3 regions of the Bacillus sp. AL-1R genome follow, and region 3 is predicted to be linked to each of the others. Evidence: riboswitches for the same ligand, from Rfam matches in the RefSeq annotation. Region 3 holds a riboswitch; each other region holds the start of a gene.
The links. Region 3 has a riboswitch for S-adenosylmethionine ahead of metK (methionine adenosyltransferase). Riboswitches for the same ligand answer to the same signal wherever they lie in the genome.
Positions count from the first base shown of each region.

Region 1: linked by a shared signal. The riboswitch ahead of ACSBO6_RS02495 (methionine ABC transporter ATP-binding protein) and the one ahead of metK (methionine adenosyltransferase) in region 3 are both predicted to bind S-adenosylmethionine.
Region 2: linked by a shared signal. The riboswitch ahead of ACSBO6_RS05450 (methionine ABC transporter ATP-binding protein) and the one ahead of metK (methionine adenosyltransferase) in region 3 are both predicted to bind S-adenosylmethionine.

Region 1 is NZ_CP197469.1:528,291-533,240, reverse strand. It holds gene ACSBO6_RS02510 (2-hydroxyacid dehydrogenase family protein) at 1-812, shown strand, start outside; gene metQ (methionine ABC transporter substrate-binding lipoprotein MetQ) at 866-1,687, opposite strand; gene ACSBO6_RS02500 (methionine ABC transporter permease) at 1,710-2,378, opposite strand; gene ACSBO6_RS02495 (methionine ABC transporter ATP-binding protein) at 2,380-3,381, opposite strand; SAM riboswitch class I at 3,521-3,631, opposite strand; gene ACSBO6_RS02490 (hypothetical protein) at 3,709-4,071, opposite strand; gene ACSBO6_RS02485 (thioredoxin family protein) at 4,274-4,597, opposite strand; gene ACSBO6_RS02480 (ribonuclease M5) at 4,613-4,950, opposite strand, start outside.
Region 2 is NZ_CP197469.1:1,163,121-1,168,070, forward strand. It holds gene ACSBO6_RS05440 (YndM family protein) at 1-311, opposite strand, end outside; gene ACSBO6_RS05445 (DUF3231 family protein) at 406-957, opposite strand; SAM riboswitch class I at 1,482-1,588, shown strand; partial or broken gene ACSBO6_RS05450 (methionine ABC transporter ATP-binding protein) at 1,664-2,697, shown strand; gene ACSBO6_RS05455 (methionine ABC transporter permease) at 2,729-3,328, shown strand; gene ACSBO6_RS05460 (MetQ/NlpA family ABC transporter substrate-binding protein) at 3,363-4,199, shown strand; gene ACSBO6_RS05465 (LLM class flavin-dependent oxidoreductase) at 4,291-4,950, shown strand, end outside.
Region 3 is NZ_CP197469.1:3,664,048-3,668,997, reverse strand. It holds gene pckA (phosphoenolpyruvate carboxykinase (ATP)) at 70-1,656, opposite strand; SAM riboswitch class I at 1,969-2,083, shown strand; gene metK (methionine adenosyltransferase) at 2,293-3,489, shown strand; gene ACSBO6_RS17615 (NAD(P)-dependent alcohol dehydrogenase) at 3,641-4,621, shown strand; gene ACSBO6_RS17610 (hypothetical protein) at 4,696-4,860, opposite strand.

The DNA.
Region 1 (4,950 bases), 1.3 Mb from region 3:
CAATCACAAAAAGAGTAATTGATGCTGCTAAAAATGTAAATATTATTGCTAATTACGGAGCAGGATTTAATAATATCGATGTAGATTATGCAACTAGTAAGGGGATTCATGTGACAAACACTCCACTCGTTTCTACAGACGCTACCGCTGAGCTAACTTTAGGAATTCTCTTAGCTGTTTCCAGAAGAATAGTCGAAGGAGACGAACTTTGCCGAACAAAAGGTTTTGAAGGATGGGCTCCATTATTCTTTAGAGGAACAGAAGTATCAGGAAAAACTTTAGGTATTTATGGTTTTGGAAATATCGGACAAGCAGTAGCTAAACGAGCTAAGGCGTTTAATATGAATATTATTTATCATCAACCAAGAAGATTGAGTAATGAACTAGAACAACAATTAAATGCCACTTACGTATCGCTGGATGAACTTCTACAGACTTCTGACTATATAACCCTTCATTGTCCTTATAAACCTGAGCTACACCATTTATTTGGTAAAGAAGAGTTTTGCAAGATGAAAGACTCGGCATTTTTTATCAATGCAGCTAGAGGTCCTTTAGCGAACGAACAGGAATTAGTAGAAGCATTAAAGGAAGGTATTATTGCGGGCGCTGCTCTCGATGTATTTGAATTCGAACCAAAAATAACAGAAGAACTAAAATCACTTACAAATGTTGTATTAACACCTCATATTGGAAATGCAACATATGAAACTCGTGATGCTATGTCGGAAATAGCAGCTAAAAATATTATTGAAGTTATTGCTGAACGACCACCAATCTCACCTGTAAATCAAATTCTAGTGAAGAATTAAAAATAAAAAAGAGGGTTCCCATCAAAAGTTACTTGGGGTACCCTCTATTTTTATTATTGACTTACAGGTACTACAGCACCTTTATATTTTTTAATGATGAAATCTTGAATTTCTTTAGAGTGTAATACTTTTACAAGCTCTTTAATTTCTTTTTTATCTTTATCACCTTTACGAACAGCAATAATGTTTACATATGGAGATTCTTTACCTTCTAAAGCAATAGCATCTTTCATTGGGTTTAAACCAGCATCAATCGCGTAGTTTGTGTTAATTAACACTGCGTCGCCTTCATTGTTTTGATAAACTTTCGGAAGCATACCAGCGTCAACATCTGCTTGGAATTTTAGGTTTTTTGGATTCTCTGCTATGTCTTTAATTTGAGCAGTAGTAGGATCTACTCCAGCTTTAAGTTTAATTAAACCTTCATGCTGTAATAAGCTTAACATACGACCATGGTCAGCTACTGAGCTACTCATGATAATTTTAGCTCCATTTGGTAGATCATCTAAGCTCTTATATTTTTTAGAATAAACTCCGATTGGCTCGATGTGGATGCCACCAGCGTTTTCAAATTTGTAACCATTTTCTTTCATTTGAGCTTCTAAGTATGGAATGTGTTGGAAATAGTTTGCATCTAATTCTTTAGAATTTAGTGCTTTATTTGGTAAAACGTAATCTTGGAATTTAACAATTTTTAAATTAATTCCTTCTTTTTCAAGGATTGGCTTAGCTTGTTCTAAAATAACTGCGTGCGGTACATTTGATGCACCAACCACTAATTCCTTATTTTTATCTTCTCCACCTTTATTACATGCTGCTAAAGATAATGCTAAAACACCTGCTCCTAATAATCCTACGATTTTTTTGAAATTCACTGTCAGTTCCTCCCTTATATGATTAAGCTCTTTTATCTATTTTTGTTGTTACTAAATCACCAATAAATTGAAGAATGAATACGATTAATAAAATAATTACTGTCGCTACAAGTGTTACTTGGTTATTTGAACGTTGGTACCCTTCCATAAATGCTAAGTTACCGAGTCCACCACCACCTACTACACCAGCCATTGCTGTATAACCAACAATTGCGATTGTAGTAACAGTTAAACCTGAAATAATTGCTGGTAATGCTTCTGGTATTAATACTTTTACGATGATTGTAAAGGTACTAGCTCCCATTGCTCTTGCAGCTTCGATTACACCTTTATCAATTTCACGTAATCCGATTTCAACCATCCTTGCATAGAATGGTGCAGCACCAATTATTAATGCTGGTAATGCAGCTTTTGCTCCAAGCATAGTGTCAAGAATAAAGATGGTAAATGGAATTAATAAAATGATTAAAATGATAAACGGTATTGAACGAAAAATATTTACAAACGCTGCTAGGATAGTATTAAAAAATTTATTTTCAAGAAGCTGATCTTTGCTAGTTAAAAATAAGAATAAACCTATTATTAGTCCAAAAATGAACGTTGCAAGTGCAGCTATTACTGTCATGAATAATGTTTCTTGAGTGGCTAAAAGCATTGCATCCCAATCAACATTCGGAAAAAGTTGTGTCATCTTATGCTACCTCCACTTCAACTTGTTTTGATTCTAAATAAGCAATTGCCTCTTTGATGTTATTTATGTCTCCAACAAGTTGAATCTTCATTGTCCCATAAGAGCCTTCAGCAGTTTGAACAATTTTCCCTTGCAGAATGTTAATCTCAATATCAAAATGCTTAACAACTTCAGAAATATGTGGCTGATCTGCTTGACCATTTTTAAAGGTAAGCTTGTAAGTATTATCCTTCCCATCACCATGAGAAATTACTTCACCTTCATCGCCTTTGATTTGCGTCACAAATTTCTTTGTAATTGCTTGTTTAGGACGAGTAAATACATCAACAACATGGCCTTCTTCTACTACACTTCCGTTTTCCATTACAGCTACTCTTTGACAGATTTTTTGAATGACATGCATTTCATGAGTAATTAGGATAATTGTAATGCCAAGCTGTTTATTTATATTAGTTAGTAAAGCTAATATTGAATCCGTTGTTTCTGGATCTAGTGCAGAAGTCGCTTCATCACATAAAAGAACATCTGGATTATTAGCAAGTGCTCTTGCAATTCCGACACGTTGCTTTTGACCTCCACTCAGTTCAGAAGGATAAGCATTTTCTCTACCTTCAAGACCAACAAGTTTAATTAATTCTTTCGCACGATTAATGCTTTCCTTTTTTGGAACTTTAGCAATTTCAAGTGGGAAAAGTATATTTTCTAATACAGTTCTTGACCACAATAAATTAAAATGCTGAAAAATCATTCCTATTTTCTGTCTTGCTTTTCTTAACTGATTAGATGAGCATTTAGAGATCGATTGACCATTAATAATAACTTCACCTGTTGTAGGTGATTCAAGTCCATTCAGCATACGTAATAACGTACTTTTCCCTGCGCCGCTATATCCGATCATGCCAAAAATTTCACCTGCTTCAATATTTAACGAAACATTTTGTACTGCGGTAACTGTGCCCTTTTTACCCTTGTATGTTTTACTTACATTATTTATTTGAATCATACACTTGTTCTCCTTTCAAAACATTCTAACAACTTTTCTTTCAATTTTTTGTAAGAAAGTACTTTTTTAGTCGCATAAAACAAAAAAACCTTTCAACTCACATGAGCAGAAAGGTTTAACATACAAAAAGTATTCCTTTCTCTCATCTCTCAAAGCATATGCTTTGCAGGAATTAGCACCATTTCAATGACGATCATTGACGGTTGCTGGGTTTCACAGGGCACAGTCCCTCCACCTCTCTCGATAAGAGTTAACTTACGATCTATTTAGTTGTTGAGTGCAATTTCTTTAACGTAAGTCCAATTCTACAAAGATAGACACAAGTTGTCAACAATTTTCTATAAGTTTTTTTTCGTTTTCAACACTCGTATATTGAAAAATGGTTTCCATAAGTAGTAATAATCGATAGTTCCCTTCAAAAGAAGCGTCATTTAGTTTTAATAAAAGCCCTAATCTTTGCAAACCTGAATTTAGATATTCCCATCCATCCTTTGAAAAACTAACTCTGAGTTGCGGAATCGAACGATCAATTACCTCAATAAAAGGAGCCTTTTTGCTTAACTTTATAAAAACTTTTTCATTCAGACAATTAATTTCTACAATCTTTTCTTCAATTGGCAAAATGATTTGTAAATATTCCTTTTTTATAAATAAGTTTCTTGCTTGTCCAACCCACTCCTTGATTTCCATAATAAACACCTCTCCCGAATTCTTTAATCTTATTTTCTCATAGATAAGAGGTGTATTCTTTATATTTCTCTCGACATTTACCTTGATAAAAATCTATATTTTAATTTTATTTCTACAACATTCAACTCATTTCCCAAGAAATATGTCTAAAATCAGGAAATAGTTTTAGCCATATAAAAAGAGTGCAACTAACAGTATGCACTCATCGTTTAATATATAAATTATATTTTTTTAACAATTCATGTAAATAAGGTACAGACTTGAAAGCGTAAATTTTTTGTTTCATTTCCCCATTTTCAAAAATAAGTAAACAAGGTACACTTTCAACTTTCCAACTTTGAGCTTCCTCCACTATTTCATTAATATTCACCTTACAGATTGGTAAATTTGGCAGAATCTCATTTACTATTTCTAGCATTTTTGACGCTACTTGGCATGTACCACACATTGCGGTATAGATATAAATAACTGTTGTCTCTTTTGATTGAACTCTTTGCATTATTTCATTCTTTGTCCATTGCTGCATAATCTTTATTCCTTTTTAATTTGTACGTAAATAATCTGTAAATACTAAAATATCCGCCCCTAATAATACACTAGCTAAATGTTGACTCGGAGCTGTTGCCACTTCTCGATAACTTCGATCAATGTACAGATGCTCTGCCTGTGGAAATTCTCTTTTTAACAGTCTTCTAAGCTTTTCACCGGCCTCATCTGCATCTACTAACACATAGATTTCTCTTAAATCTAACATTTCAGCAAGCTCATCTAGCTTTGAAGTACCAACTGTACCATTCGTACAGATAATATCAACAGGCTCCTTTATGATCGTCTGTATCTTTCTCTTATCAGTAGTACCTTCGACAATGATAACTTTTC
Region 2 (4,950 bases), 2.0 Mb from region 3:
TGAAAAAAGATTTCAAACAAACCTATTCCAATTGCAGAAATTAAAGCTGGTGTAAACATGCTACCACCATATGTTTTAGATCCCATATACCAAATGATTAAGAATGCTATTCCTACATCGGCTATTGTTGCTACTGTATTATTTGTTTTAGATAAGATCAACATATCACCAACGATATATGCGATTACCCCTAAAACTAACGTTATTAGAAATACATTTCTAAATGCCATATCGTATCCGATACCTAAAATTATATATAGTAATGCAAGACAGGCAATAAATTTAATGACAAATGCTTTTATATGTTTCATAGAAATCCCTCCTGAACTTATTATGAGAAATTTGTTTCACATATATTCTGTTCATATATAAAAAATCCACCTATTTAATAGGTGGACAAATTTCTTAATGTTGTTGTTGTTTTGTTTCAAAATGAAGAGGTGGTGGAACTAACCAACCTTTAGTTTTCATGATTTGTAGTAGTGCCGCTCCATCTTTTGCTTTTTTTGCCCCAAAACTAGCAAACATAGTGCCAATATCTTCACGAATTGATTGGCTCATTAATGCAGCATCGGCCGATACTCCAGCTGCTATTCCAGCAGCAACCATGTAAGCGATTTGAGCATCTTGAAACCTAGCTCCTGCTGGAATTTGTTCTAAATCGGCTTCTGGTCGTTCTGATGGAGTAGGAGGAACTGCAATATCATTATGTAAAAGAACTTCCTCAATTTCTTTTATTGCAGGTTTCATTGAATTTTCAATTACTTGTTTTAAAAATGCTCTTAACTCTTCATCACCAGTATGGTTAATATAAACTTGGTACGTATCTACACCAGCTTTAGTAGCTGATAGATGACTCCATAGACCGTATACTTCTCCGTAATGTAAAGGCTCATTTTGTGGATTGCCACTTAATACTCCCATTATAAATTTACTTCCCTTCTCAAATAAATTCATACTAATCTCCTTATAAAGAGGTAGGTACGAAAATTATTATGGAACCTTTGGATTGTTTTATACTATTTATTTATATGAGCAATGTCTCATATTAAAAAGGATTGCATTACCTTTTATATTTTAACTAGCTAAATGCACAGAACTTAGATTAGCTTTTTTTTAGATATAGATAACATGAATTATAAATCAATTGAAATCGACTAGTGTTTAAAAGATTATCTATTTTTTGATTGAATTTAAAACGAGATATTGGGAAAAGTATGGTTTGTTTGGTGAGAAATTAGTTACTGATTTTCCTATTAAGAGTTCATATTTTCCAAATCATGATTATGGGGAAGAAATTTATCCAATTAAAAAGAATTAGAACGATGTATTAAATATTCAGTAATCAAAAAATTTTAAAATTTTATTTTTTCTAATAAATCCAACAATGAAAGCGTTATCTTAATAAAAACGTTTGAATTCGCATATTGACAATCTGTTTACTAGGATTTATGATTCTTTTAAAGAAATTACATAACTCAAACTTATCGAGAGTGACTGAGGGATCAGGCCCTATGACGTCCGGCAACCTCCTTTTTAAGGAACGGTGCCACTTCCTGCAGAATGAATTCATTCTGAAAGATAAGTCGAAAACAATTGTTTCCGATGCCTCTTTCTGAATGAAAGAGGCTTTTTTTTACCTAAAACTAATAGGAGGTTATTCATGATTCGTGTAGATCATCTAGTAAAAGAGTATAAAACGAAAAAAAATACAATTATAGGCGTACATGATGTCTCTCTTACGATTGAAAAAGGCGAAATATTCGGTATAGTCGGATATAGCGGAGCAGGGAAAAGTTCACTTCTAAGATGTTTAAATTTTTTAGAAAAGCCTACTTCGGGAAATGTATATATTGACGGTGTGAATTTAATTCACTTTCAACTAAAGAGTTAAGGAAAGAGCGTCAGAAAATTGGCATGATTTTTCAACACTTTTATTTAGTTTCTTCTAAAACTGTGTTTGAGAATATAGCATTTGCTTTAAAAGCTGCTAACAAATCCAAGGTGGAAATTGAAAAAAGGGTACTGGAATTACTTGAATTAGTTGGCCTTTCTGATAAAAGGGATGTTTATCCTTCCCAGCTTAGTGGTGGTCAAAAGCAGCGTGTCGGGATTGCTCGAGCACTAGCAAATGAACCGCATGTACTTCTTTGTGATGAAGCAACATCAGCGCTTGACCCAAGCACAACAAAATCGATCCTACAATTACTTAGAAAAATAAACAAAGAACTAGGATTAACGATTGTTCTTATTACACATGAAATGGATGTTGTAAAAGATGTCTGTGACCGAATTGCTGTAATGCAAGATGGCAGAATAATTGAAATTGGCCCAGTATACGATATATTCGCAAAACCAAAAGAGGCTTTAACAAAGGACTTTATTAACACGATTTTACAATTTGAACTACCTGAACATTTGCTAAAAAACAGCAAGGGAACAGTAATCAAAATAACGTTCAAAGGAAATGTAGCGGAAGAATCCGTTGTGTCTGATATGCTTCAACAATTTAAGGTAAAAGGGAATATTCTTCATGGGAAAATTGAGTATATTCAAGAAACTCCACTCGGAATTTTTATAATGGAGATTTCAGGAGAACAAGCAGAAGTATTAAAAGCAATTGCGTATATTCAAGATCGAACAAACAACTTGGAGGTGATTTTAGGTGATCGAATCGCTATTAACGTTACTGCCTGATTTAGATAAAGCATTTTTTGAAACGATATATATGGTGCTGATTGCTCTTGCAGTTGCCATCATTATTGGACTCCCACTTGGCATTCTTTTATTTGTTACAGATAAAGATTTATTTTTAGAAAATAGAGGACTTAAATCTATTTTAGGATTTATTGTGAATATGGTTCGTTCCATCCCATTTATTATTTTGCTAGTCGCACTTTTACCAATTACGAATTTTCTAACAGGAAGTACAATTGGTCCAACGGCTGCTAGTGTATCTTTATCTGTTGCTGGGATTCCGTTTTTTGCTAGAATCGTAGAAACATCTCTAAGAGAAACAAATAAAGGGATCATCGAAGCCGCAGTAGCGGTAGGAGCAACACCTTGGATGATTATAAAAGATGTATTACTATCTGAAGCTCGTCCAAGTATTATTCAAGGGATTACACTTACGACGATTAGTTTAATTGGATATTCTGCTATGGCTGGTATTATCGGCGGTGGGGGGATAGGAGACCTTGCCATTCGCTTTGGTTACTATCGATACGATAATACTGTCATGTTAACAACAATTGTTGTGTTAATTTGTTTAGTTCAGCTAATTCAACTTGCAGGTGATCTAATTGCCCGAAAAGTAGATAAGCGTTAAGTACATACTATTTCTGATTTGGAGGATCATTCAAATGAAAAAATTACTACTTGCTTTAGTCTTTCTATTGTCTATAAACCTTTTTGCAGCATGTGGCAAGACAGATAAAACTTCATCAAAAAATAATACGGATAAGAAGAACATCACAATTGGTGCGACTTCTGGACCATATAGTGACATGGTTTCAAATGCAATTAAGCCTATTCTTGAAAAGAAAGGTTATAAAGTAAAGGTTGTTGAGTTTAGTGATTATATTCAACCAAATATCGCATTAGGAAATGGTAATTTAGATGCTAACCTATTCCAACATAAAATTTATATGGAGAATTTTGCAAAAGAGCATAATTTGAAGTTGTCTGAGTTGATCGTAGTACCAACAGCACCGATGGGTGTTTTTTCGAATAAGTTTAAGTCTGTTGATAAAATTGCTGATGGCGCAACAATAGCAATCCCTAATGATCCTGTAAACCTTGCAAGAGCATTAGGTGTTTTAGAGGATTCGAAATTAATTAAAATTGATCCAAAAGTTGATCCTTTAACAGCATCTGAAAAGGACATAAAGGATAATCCGAAAAAACTTCAATTCAAACCAATTGAAGCAGCACAACTACCAAGAGCAGTACAAAGTGTAGATGTATCACTTGTACCAGGTAACTTTGCACTTGCAGCAAAAATGAAATTATCTGATGCATTGGCACTTGAAAATATGCCAGATCTTTATCGAAATAGAGTTGTTGTTAACACAAAAGACGCGGACTCAACTTTTGCAAAAGACATTAAAGCAGCTGTAGAATCTAGCGATTTTGAAAAAACAATTGATGAGCAATTTAATGGATTCGGAAAACCTAAGTGGATGCTTGAACGAAAATAATTAATAGTCTTTAGTTTAGAGAAAGAGTTTTTAATTATAAATCCAACTTAATCTATTGGAAAACTGTAGTATAATAGAGGAGAGATTAATAGTGAAATATGGATTTTGGTTACCGATTTTTGGGGGCTGGTTACGTAATGTAGAAGATGAAAATATGCCACCTACTTTTGATTATGCAAAGGAAGTCATTCAGTCGGCTGAAAAATGGGGTTTCTCAACTACTTTAATTGCTGAGTTATATTTAAACGATATTAAAGGACCAGAGAGCGATTCCCTTGAAGCGTGGTCAACAGCAGCGGCATTAGCTGCTGTGACGGAAAAAATCGAAATTATGACTGCAATTCGTCCAGGTTTCCATAATCCAGCAGTAGCAGCAAAAATGGCTGCAAACATTGATCATATCAGTAACGGTCGTTTTACACTTAATGTTGTATCAGCCTGGTGGGCAGAGGAAGCTCGACAATATGGCGGTATTTTTACAGAACATGATGAGCGTTATGCTCGTACAGATGAGTTTATTGACGTACTTAAAGGGCTATGGACAGAAGAAACATTCAATTATTCTGGTAAATATTACGATTTAAAAGACACGAAGCTTGCTCCAAAACCTGTTCAAAGACCAAACCCGATTCTGTATGCAGGTGGGGAAAGTGAAAAAGGGAAGCAAACAATTGTTGAAAAATGTGACGCATATGTTATGCACGGGGGAACAGTTGAAGAAATTAAACAGAAAATAGCAGATATGAAGGTA
Region 3 (4,950 bases):
TAGAAAAAAGGCTGCCAAAAAGTCATTGGTCCCGACTTTTTGGACAGCCCTTACATTTTTCTTTTTAGATTATTTTAAGGGTCCACCAAGTTCAGCTAATTTAGCATCAAAGCCTTCAAATTTTTTGAAGTTTTCTTTGAATTTGTTTACTAATTCAAGAGCTTTTTGATCATAAGCTGATTTATCTTCCCATGTTGTTGATGGAACTAATACGCTATCAGGTACACCAGGTACATGAGTAGGAATTGCTAAACCGAAAAACTCATCTTGTGTAGTTTCAATATTGTTTAACTCACCTTCAAGTGCAGCGTGAACCATTGCTCTTGTGTAAGATAAGTTCATACGTTTACCTACACCGTATTCTCCACCAGTCCAACCAGTGTTTACTAAGAATACATTTACATTATGTTTTTCAATTTTTTCACCAAGCATTTTTGCATATTCTACAGCTGGAAGCGGTAAGAATGGTGATCCGAAACATGTAGAGAATGTTACTTGTGGAGAAGTAACGCCACGCTCAGTACCAGCTAATTTGCTTGTAAATCCGCTTAAGAAATGATACATTGCTTGCTCTTTTGTTAATTTACTGATTGGAGGTAATACTCCAAATGCATCAGCAGTTAAAAAGATAATCGCTTGTGGATGTCCAGCAACACTTGGCTCAATGATATTTTGAATTGCTTGCATTGGGTATGCAGCACGAGTATTTTCTGTTAAAGTTGTATCATCATAGTCAGCTAAACGGCTATCAGATTTAACAACAACATTTTCTAACACTGTACCAAATTTAATTGCAGAGAAAATTTGTGGCTCTTTTTCAAATGTTAAATTGATACATTTAGCGTAGCAACCGCCTTCAATATTAAATACACCATTATCTGACCAGCCGTGCTCATCGTCACCGATTAACTTACGGTCTGCATCTGCAGATAATGTTGTTTTACCAGTTCCTGATAATCCAAAGAATAATGCCACATCACCTTCACTACCAACGTTAGCAGAACAGTGCATTGGTAAAACATTATTTTGTGGTAATAGGAAATTCATAATTGAGAAGATCGATTTTTTCATTTCACCAGCATATTCCGTACCACCGATTAAGATTATTTTCTTCTCAAATGATATAATAACAAATGCCTCAGAATTTGTTCCATCTACCACTGGGTCTGCTTTAAATGTAGGAGCAGAAATAATTGTAAATTCTGATTCATGAGTTTGAAGCTCTTGCTCAGTTGGGCGAATAAATAATTGGTGAGCAAATAAGTTGTGCCATGCAAATTCGTTAATTACTTGGATTGGTAAACGATACTCAGTATCAGCGCCAGCAAATCCTTTAAATAAGAATAATTCGTTACGATCTTTTAAGTAGTTAAGTACTTTGCTATACAATTTTTCAAATACGTCAGCAGAGATTGGTTGGTTTACTGAACCCCAATCGATTAAATTTTCAACAGATGCCTCTTTAACAATAAATTTATCTTTAGGTGAACGTCCAGTATATTTACCTGTTGAAACGCTAACTGCTCCTGTTGACGTTAAAATGCCTTCTTGTCTTGTTAAAACTTTTTCAACTAATTCAGAAACGCTTAGTTGGTTATACATTTGATTACTAGTAAGTAATTCGTTTAATTCAAAGTTTACATCAACTGTCTTCATATACTAATACCATCCTTTAAATATAATTTGTCTGCCATGTAGGTATCTCGATAAATAGTATAACACATTTATTTTAATAGTGTATACTATTAGTTCGCAAAATGTGTTATGAATTTGATTAAAAAATTAATTTGAGTAAAATATACTTAATCTAAAGAAGAAATTTAGTAAATTGTAAGATAATAATTAGTAATTTCCCTTTAAATAGAAATGAATGTAGAAATTAAATTATTGTAGAATTATGTCTAAGTAAGTATGAAAATTGTTGACAAGAAAGTGAAATTTTAATATGATACTTTTCATACGGATACTCTCTTATCCCGAGTAGGTGGAGGGATACAGGCCCTACGAAGCCCAGCAACCTCACTTTTAGTGAAAGGTGCTGAACCTGATGCAAGACATTTTTTTATGTCTTGGACGATAAGAGCGAAAGGCAAATAACCAAGAACCCTTTCCTCATGTAATATTTGATAAGAGGAAGGCTTTTTTTTTGCTCAAAACTTAAATACAGTGGCAATTTCGTAATTTACACTGAGTTATCTTTATCTTAAATGGGAAACATAGGAATAGGAACAAACTTTTTATTCTTATGTTGAGAAAAAAGAGATCCGTCAATTCAATTTAGGAGGGGACTCAATGTCACAACGTCGTTTATTTACTTCAGAATCAGTTACAGAAGGACATCCAGATAAAATCTGTGACCAAATTTCAGATTCTATTCTTGATGCAATTTTAGCAAATGATCCGAATGCTCGTGTAGCAGCGGAAACTTCAGTTACAACAGGTTTAGTACTTGTTGCAGGTGAAATTACAACTTCTACTTATGTAGATATCCCAAAAATCGTTCGCGAAACTATCCGTGAAATCGGTTATGACCGTGCAAAATACGGATTTGATGCAGATACATGTGCAGTTTTAACTTCTATCGATGAGCAATCAGCAGATATCGCTCTAGGTGTAGACCAAGCGTTAGAAGCTCGTGAAGGTAGTATGACAGATGAAGAAATTGAAGCAATCGGTGCAGGAGACCAAGGTTTAATGTTCGGTTTTGCTGTAAATGAAACACCTGAATTAATGCCACTTCCAATTTCATTATCACACAAAATTGCTCGCCGCTTAACTGAAGTTAGAAAAAATGAAACAGTTTCTTACTTACGTCCAGACGGTAAAACTCAAGTAACAGTTGAGTATGATGAAAACAACAAACCAGTTCGTATTGATGCAATTGTTGTATCAACACAACATGGTCCAGAAGCTACTCAAGAACAAATTGAAAATGATATTAAAGAACTTGTAATTAAACCAGTAGTACCAGCTGAGTTAATTGATGAAAACACAAAATTCTTTATCAACCCAACAGGTCGTTTCGTAATCGGTGGACCTCAAGGGGATGCTGGTTTAACAGGTCGTAAAATTATTGTTGATACTTACGGTGGATATGCTCGTCACGGTGGTGGCGCATTCTCTGGTAAAGATGCAACTAAAGTTGACCGTTCTGCTGCTTATGCTGCACGTTACGTTGCGAAAAACATCGTAGCTGCTGGCTTAGCTGATAAAGCTGAAGTTCAATTAGCATATGCAATTGGTGTAGCTAAACCAGTTTCGATCGCGATTGATACTTTTGGTACAGGTAAAGTTTCAGAAGAAAAATTAGTTGAAGTAATTCGCAACAACTTCGATCTACGTCCAGCAGGAATTATTAAAATGCTTGACCTACGTCGTCCGATTTACAAACAAACTGCTGCTTATGGTCACTTTGGCCGTACAGATATCGATCTTCCTTGGGAGCGTACTGATAAAGCAGAAGTTTTAAAAACTGAAGCAGGTCTATAATAAAATGATTAAGGCTGAATATGGCATTTGCTATATTCAGTCTTTTTTGTTTTAGTTAGAATCACGCTGTTTTATTCTACATATAGGTATACTTAAAAATCATTTTTCATAGGTTTAAATGACTAAATTAAAGTTAGTAATGGAGGAACCTATGAAAGCGATTATATGTACAAAATATGGTCCACCAGAAGTTCTTCAAATAGCAGAAGTTGAAAAACCAAAAATAAAAGATAATGAAGTATTAATTAAAATACACGCAACAACTGTAACCGCGGGAGATGTAAAACTTAGAAGTTCCGATTTTCCATTTATGTATTGGCTGCTTTCACGTCTTATGTTTGGTCTTTCTAAGCCAAAAAATAAAATACCAGGTTGTGAGCTTGCTGGAGAAATAGTGACTGTTGGCAAAAATGTAAGAAAGTTTAAACCAGGTGATCAAGTTTTTGGTTATAGTGGATTTACTTTTGGGGCTAATGCCGAATATATAGCTTTACATGAGGAAAGTGTTCTAGCTAAAAAACCAATAAATATGTCGTTTGAGCAAGCGGCAGCAGTACCGGTTGGGGCGCTTACTGCATTACACTTCTTAAGAAGAAGTATTATACAAAATGGACAAAAAGTACTTATTTATGGTGCTTCAGGAAGTGTTGGAACATATGCAATTCAGCTAGCTAAATATTTTGGTACTGAAGTTACCGCATTATGTAGTACATCTAATTTAGAAATGGTAAAGACTTTAGGCGCAAATGAAGTAATTGATTATACAAATGAAGATCTTTCTAAAAGTAAGAAGACATATGATATTATTTTTGATACAGTAGGCAAAAGTTCGTTTTCTAATTGTAGAACATTGCTAAACAAAGATGGCGTCTATTTATTAAGTGCAGTTTGGAAGCTTTCGGTGTATTTTCAAGCATTATGGAGTAATTTGATTAGCCATAAAAAAACGATACTTGGTGTGGCAAATATGAACAAAGAAGATTTAAACTATATAAAAGCACTTATTGAAGCGGATAAGTTAAAAGCGGTTATTGACCGACAGTACACACTTGATCAAATTGTTGAGGCCCATCGTTACGTAGAAAAAGGGCATAAGAAGGGGAATGTCGTTATTAACATTCGGGGGAACTGAGTCAGTTATCGTCTTTGTAAACATCCTGGGTCATACAAAGAAACCCCTCAAAATGACCTTTTGAGGGATTTCTTTTATAGATTTTCATTTTGCTGTCTGATTTCTTCTCCAGCTAAAATTATATTGGCTGTTTCAATTTTACGGTGCTCATCCACGGAATGCCCTGGATCGAGATTATTAAGGTCTGCTTGTATTTTCATTTGCTCTTTTTTAATGAGGGGCTTATTTTTTTCGCTCAATTTTATTACCTCCATATTATATAGTAGAAAGTCGATGAAACTCACCTTTTTTTAGTCTTAACGAATTGACTAACTTCATACAACAATTTA